3 regions of the [Bacillus] caldolyticus genome follow, and region 1 is predicted to be linked to each of the others. Evidence: riboswitches for the same ligand, from Rfam matches in the RefSeq annotation. Region 1 holds a riboswitch; each other region holds the start of a gene.

The links. Region 1 has a riboswitch for S-adenosylmethionine ahead of CWI35_RS03395 (hypothetical protein). Riboswitches for the same ligand answer to the same signal wherever they lie in the genome.
Positions count from the first base shown of each region.
Region 2: linked by a shared signal. The riboswitch ahead of mtnW (2,3-diketo-5-methylthiopentyl-1-phosphate enolase) and the one ahead of CWI35_RS03395 (hypothetical protein) in region 1 are both predicted to bind S-adenosylmethionine.
Region 3: linked by a shared signal. The riboswitch ahead of CWI35_RS06575 (bifunctional homocysteine S-methyltransferase/methylenetetrahydrofolate reductase) and the one ahead of CWI35_RS03395 (hypothetical protein) in region 1 are both predicted to bind S-adenosylmethionine.

Region 1 covers NZ_CP025074.1:647,836-650,034, reverse strand. The annotation lists gene opp4A (oligopeptide ABC transporter substrate-binding protein) at 1-894, shown strand, start outside; SAM riboswitch class I at 945-1,049, shown strand; gene CWI35_RS03395 (hypothetical protein) at 1,100-1,456, shown strand; gene CWI35_RS03390 (VOC family protein) at 1,473-1,856, shown strand; gene CWI35_RS03385 (PaaI family thioesterase) at 2,037-2,199, shown strand, end outside.
Region 2 covers NZ_CP025074.1:1,030,957-1,033,155, forward strand. The annotation lists gene mtnX (2-hydroxy-3-keto-5-methylthiopentenyl-1-phosphate phosphatase) at 1-16, opposite strand, end outside; gene mtnW (2,3-diketo-5-methylthiopentyl-1-phosphate enolase) at 13-1,254, opposite strand; SAM riboswitch class I at 1,326-1,434, opposite strand; gene CWI35_RS05385 (pyridoxal phosphate-dependent aminotransferase) at 1,519-2,199, opposite strand, start outside.
Region 3 covers NZ_CP025074.1:1,247,108-1,249,306, forward strand. The annotation lists gene CWI35_RS06565 (uberolysin/carnocyclin family circular bacteriocin) at 266-496, opposite strand; gene CWI35_RS06570 (hypothetical protein) at 560-730, opposite strand; SAM riboswitch class I at 1,042-1,143, shown strand; gene CWI35_RS06575 (bifunctional homocysteine S-methyltransferase/methylenetetrahydrofolate reductase) at 1,215-2,199, shown strand, end outside.

The sequences.
Region 1 (2,199 bases):
ACTGACCAATATTTGAACGCGAAAGGGACGAAAAACATTCAGTTTATCGGTAGAGTGGATTTGGCGTACAACTATATCGGCTTTAAACTCGGCCATTGGGATGCGAAAAAGCAGGAAAACGTAATGGACAATCCGAAATTCCAAAACAAAAAACTGCGCCAAGCGATGGCGTATGCCATCAACAACCAAGAGGTGGCTGACCGCCTGTATCATGGCTTGCGCTTCCCGGCGAACACGCTCATTCCGCCGTCGTTCCCGGGCTATCATGACAGCTCCATCAAAGGATATACGTACAATCCGGAAAAAGCGAAACAATTGCTGGATGAAGCGGGATATAAAGATGTGGATGGCGATGGCCTCCGCGAAGATCCAAACGGCAAAAAATTCAAGATCAACTTCTTGGCGATGAGCGGTGGGGACATCGCTGAACCGCTGGCCAAATTTTATATGCAATGCTGGAAAGATGTGGGCCTCGATGTTCAGCTTGTAGACGGACGCTTGGCGGAGTTCAACTCCTTCTACGATATGGTCGAAAAAGACGATCCGAAAGTGGATGTCTACGCCGCCGCTTGGGGAACTGGAACGGACGTCGACCCGTACGGATTGTACGGCCGCAACGTCATGTTCAACTACTCGCGCTGGGTGAATGAGAAAAACGATGAACTGTTGGAAAAAGGCCATTCCGAACAGGCGTTTGACAAAGAATATCGTCGGAAAATTTACAGTGAATGGCAAAAGCTGATGAACGAAGAAGTGCCGGTCATCCCGACGTTGTATCGTTCGGCCATTTATGCCGTCAACAACCGCGTCGCCAACTTCACGGTCGATCCGGGCTCGAAACTGACGTGGAAAGATGTCGGCGTCACGTCCGAGCAACCGGAAGTCGAACAATGACGATTGTTGCCTTTGATGATGTATGATAAGATAGAAGACAAATTGCATACGTCTTATCAAGAGTGGGCGAGAGAACGGGCTTGATGACCCCACAGCAACCTGCCGCAGGCAAGGTGCTAACACCCGCAAAGCGGTTTCGCTTTGGATGATAAGAACGGCTCATGGCCCCTTTCGCATCATTCCGAGGCGAAGGGGGTTTTTGTCGATGGGAGGTGAAGGAGAAACAGTGGAGGAGGCGGTTTCGCTCCGCGCTTGCATGGCCGCTCATCTCCCTGCCGCAGCGTTCGCCGTTTGTGTCATGCGCTGTGTGCAGGCGGAGCTCATCCGGTTTGACCCTAAGGCGGCGGTGCATGTCGACCGTGGGGACGGATACGTTCATTTGTATGGGGAAGCGCAAGGAACAGCCTTTTCGTTGTTGTTGACCAACAGTGAGGCGGACGAATGGAAGGCGGACGGACCGTACGCCCTTGACCGCTACATATGGACAGAGCTTGGGAAAAAAGGGATTTTCCCGATGCAGATGACGCCGTATTTACAAGCAGTATGGTTAACTGAGTCATAGAAAGGAAGAGGGACGAATGGCAGTCAAAAAATTTGAACATGTCGGCATTCAAGTGAAAGACATCGAAGCATCGAAAGAGTTTTATCAAAATGTTGTCGGCTTGGAGCTGCTCGACGAAATGATTCATACGAACGGCACGATGAAATTGGCGTTTTTAGGGATTGGCGGCTCGATCATTGTCGAGCTGATCGAAGGATACAATCCGGATTTGCCGACGGAAGGAAAAGTGCACCATGTGGCGTTTACGGTGGAAGGCATTGAGCAGGAGAAAGAACGGCTTCAGTCGCTCGGTGTGCCGCTTGTGTGGGAAGAAATAACGACACTTCCGAACGGAGCAAAATATTTGTTCTTCCTCGGGCCCGACGGCGAATGGATCGAGTTTTACGAGCCTGCTCGATAAATGGCGTCACGCTAGGCGGCCAGCTGTTTGGGCCGCCTATGAATTTGCCGTCTGGCGATTGGCGCTTCGTTCCATTTTTCTTCGTATGGCCTTGCCTGCCGCTAGACAACAACCGTCCATGTAGGAGTCGTCGTCTTCTCGATTCAATGGTATACTAGAAAAAGAGAGGGGGAGGATGACGTGGAAGAAATGATCGTGCACGCGATTCAAGACGACTACCCTGATGAATTCGCCTGGTGCTACGGCTGCGGGCGTCTGAATGAACAAGGCCACCATTTCCGCACCGGGTGGCGGGGCGACAAAACGGTGACGGTGTATACGCCGCGTCCGGAACATACGGCGA
Region 2 (2,199 bases), 380 kb from region 1:
CGAGCTGTTTCGTCATGCTTCCACCTCAACGACGCCCCAGCGGTCGATCGCTTTTTGCAGCGCTTCGTTTTCTGCAGCCGCCTCACGAAGCGGACGGCCGGCCAGCACCGCGTCGATCGCCGCGCGAAACGCCCGGCCGCCCCCGATCGCCCCGTCCGGATGGCCGTGAATGCCGCCGCCGGCGTTGACGATGGTGTCAAGGCCGAAATCGCGGATGATGAGCGGCACCAATCCCGGGTGAATGCCGGCCGACGGCACCGGAAACGCCCGGGCAAACGGCTCTTGGTCGTCGGTGAGCGCCCTTGCGATGCCAAGCGCCTGCTCACGCTCCAAGGCCACGCTGCCATACGGCGACGGGAACAGGACAAAGTCGGCGCCGGCGAGCCGCAAAAGCTTTCCAAGCCAAAGCGAAGGCGCCACCCCATAAAATTCAGACGGCGTAACAGCGCCGCTGAACGCCGGGTGAGCCATAATCGGCACCACAATCTCCTCATCCTCGCGCAACGCCTGCAACACGTCAAGCCCATAAGCGAAGACGTTAAACAACAGCACATCAGCGCCAAGCTCGGCGGCTCGTTTCGCTTTGTCCTTTAACGCAAACGTTTTGCCGGTCAAGTTGACGGCATACAACGTCCGCTTGCCTGTTTGTTCGTACACTTCCTGAAGCGCCGCCTTGCCCTCGGTGATCCGCTTTTCAAACGGAAGAAGTTCGCTGTCAAACAAAATTTCATCGTCTTTGACCAGGTCAACGCCGCCGAGCGCCTGTTTTTTCAATTCCGACGTCAAGTACGCCAAATCGCGGCCGATCATGCCTTTAAAAATGCTCATCAACAGTGGGCGGTTATGCACCCCGACTCGGTCGCGAATGCCGTCGATGCCAAAGCGCGGCCCAGGAAACTGTCGCTTCCATTCATCCGGAAACTCTAAATCAAGCAGCCGCACTTCACCGTCGAGCGACAGCTTGCCGAACGTCGTGACCAACAATGCCGGCAAATCGGCGCTGAAGTTGACTGTCGGGTAGGCGATTTTGACGATCGCCCGCTTCAGCCGCTTGCCGAAATAGGCGTTTACCCGCTCGCTTTCGCCAAGCTCGTCAATAGCGACGACTTCCCCTTTATGTTTGCGAAGCTGCTCCTGCTCCAACGCCGGCAAGTCGGTCCACGTGCCGATCGTCAAGCCGAGCGCGATCCCTTCCGCCTTTTTCCGAATGTCTGTTTCATCATGAAGCAAATACGTTGCCATCACTGCACTCATCGTTCATCCCTCTCAATCTCGAAATAAAAACGCCTCTTCATAAGAAGAGGCGTCACTCATCCATGGCGCTCTTCTTATCTCTCAGCGTTTCCGCTGCAAGAATTAGCACCGTGCTTGGCGCGCGCCAAGCCGGTTGCCGGGCTTCATTGGGCTCGTCCCTCCGCCTGCTCTTGATAAGAAAGCCTGCTCGTTTATGCACTTATCAAACAATTGGCAAATTTACTTTGAATTATGACATCGCCGATTGGCGTTGTCAATCATTTTTCAAAAATTTTTTTCGAACAATCCAAGGCGGCCGATCCGCTCCGCTGCTTCGCGAAGCCGCGCTTCATCGGTCAAGAGGCCGACGCGCACATACCCTTCGCCGTGCTCGCCGAACCCGATGCCTGGGGCGACGGCGACATGCGCCCGCTCAAGCAGCATGTCGGCAAACTCAGCGGATGATATGCCTTTTGGCAGCGGAAGCCAGGCGAAAAACGACCCATATGGCGCCGGCGCTTCCCAACCGATCTCGCAGAGCGCAGCGATGAACGCATTGCGGCGCGCCTCATACAATGCGACCAACTCCGTGACACAATCTTGCGGACCAAGGAGCGCCGCGGCGGCCGCTTCCTGGATGGCGCCGAACAAGCTGACATACAAATGATCCTGCAAAAGCTCAAGCGCCCGAATGATCCGCTCGTTGCCGACGGCAAACGCCACACGCCAGCCGGCCATATTGTATGTTTTCGAAAACGTATAAATTTCGACGCCGACGTCTTTCGCCCCATCGGCTTCCAGGAAGCTGACCGGTTTCCGGCCGTCAAAGCCGATCGCTCCATAAGCGAAATCGTGCACGACGGCAATGCCGTGCTTGGCGGCAAACGCCACCGTCTCCGCGAAAAATTCCTTTGTCGCCGTCGCACCGGTCGGATTGTTCGGATAGTTTAAAAACATGAGCTTCGC
Region 3 (2,199 bases), 600 kb from region 1:
GAGAAACGCCATAATCGCAGAAGGACGAAACATGATAAATGATCGAGTGCAAATGATCACAACCAATATCCCCGAAACAAGCCATTTCGCCGCTTCCACCAAGAACATGGTCATCTTCGGAGAAAAAGGCGATTTTTTCTGCAATGGGGCCAAACTACTTCGTTGTCGTTGTTGATATAACAGCCATACGAGTTTCACTTCTCTTCCCCCACATTGATTTACTCATTAGGAACGGCAGGGAGTTTTTCCCCTGCCGTTTTGCCTTTTACCATGCAATCGCTGCCGCTTTTCCTCGTTCCGCCACTATTTTTTTCACCGTCGCGACAAAAGCTGACCACCCAATTTCCAAAATGGCGTCGACTCCACCTGACAAAATAGCGGTGATCCCAAGAATAATAGAAATGAGAGTGGAGCCGGTCAACACAATCGAAACAACCGTCGTCGCGATTGACTGTGACACGCCGAGCGTCCCGGCAACAAGCGCCAGCAAACTCATAACCTATCACCTCCTTCCAGTAAATGATAATCGATCAAAACTTTTTTCAAAAACATTCTGTGTCTATCTCATCCTTCGCACTAAACGAGAATAAACCCCGCCGTAAAGCAGCACCAATACAATAAATCCTATTTTGATGGGCATGCTGGCCGCTTTTAGGCGAAAAGCAACTCCAATCAACACAACAAGCGGCAGGCTAATCAGAATAAAATACGGCCACGACCATTGTTTCACCCACTTCACTCCTGTCTGCGATGCGGTTTCTAGTAAATTCCTTGTTAATATCATCCATTTTAATCATACACCTTGACTCTAAAAAAAAAAAGAGAGAAATCGTTCGACAATTTTGTCTTTTTTTACATATTTCGACATATTTCATGCTATTGAAATGAAACAGAGATGCTTTTAAGAGCTTGGTACAAGGTAAGCGTTGATCCAAGAAATTCTTTTTGAAATTTCCTCGCTTCACCGTATTGAATAATTTCAAAAAATACATTAAATTATATAGTAATAGTCAAGACGAAATAAACAACCGCATACGGACATTCTTATCAAGAGAGGGGGAGGGACTGGCCCGGTGAACCCTCAGCAACCTGGCCGCGGCCAAGGTGCTAAATCCAGACAGGCAACAGCCTGGAAGATAAGAAGAAGCGAATGAAAAGTCTTCTTCTTATAGAAGGCTTTTTTCTTTTACTACGGAGAAACGGGGGAATCGAACGTGGGATTGCTGGATGAGTTGAAAGAACGCATTCTCATCGCTGACGGAGCGATGGGGACGCTTCTATATTCGCACGGCATTGACCGTTGTTTTGAAGAATTGAATCTATCCAATCCAGATGAAATCGTTCATATTCACGAGGCGTATATCGCGGCGGGCGCCGATGTCATTCAGACGAATACATACGGCGCCAACTATGTGAAACTCGCGCGCTACGGCTTGCAAGACGAGGTGCCGGCGATCAATCGCGCCGCTGTAAGACTGGCGAAGCAAGCAGCCAATGGGGGGGCGTACGTGCTCGGAACGATCGGAGGGCTGCGCACGTTAAACAAAAGCGTCGTCACGCTCGAAGAAGTGAAACGGACGTTTCGCGAGCAGCTGTTTGTGCTGCTTGCCGAAGGGGTTGATGGTGTGCTGCTGGAGACGTATTACGATTTGGAAGAGTTGGAGACGGTGCTTGCCATCGCGCGCAAAGAGACGGACTTGCCGATTATCGCCCATGTGTCGCTCCATGAAGTCGGCGTTTTGCAAGACGGCACGCCGCTCGCGGACGCCCTTGCCCGCCTAGAGGCGCTCGGGGCCGATGTCGTCGGACTGAACTGTCGTCTCGGTCCATATCATATGCTTCGGTCGCTCGAGGAAGTGCCGCTGCCGAAGCAGGCGTTTTTGTCGGCGTATCCGAACGCGAGCCTCCCGGATTACCGCGATGGCCGGCTTGTCTATGAAACGAACGCGGAATATTTTGAAGAGGCGGCCAAAGCGTTCCGCGATCAAGGGGTGCGCTTGATCGGCGGGTGCTGCGGCACGACGCCGAAACATATTGAGGCAATGGCAAAGGCGCTCGCCGACCGGACGCCGGTGACGGAAAAAACGGTGAAACGGCGCGCGGCATCTGTATCGGTGCAAGCCGATCGGCCCGCGCCGACTCCGCTTCCCGAGCTCGCCCGCACGCGCCGCTCGGTCATTGTGGAGCTGGATCCGCCGA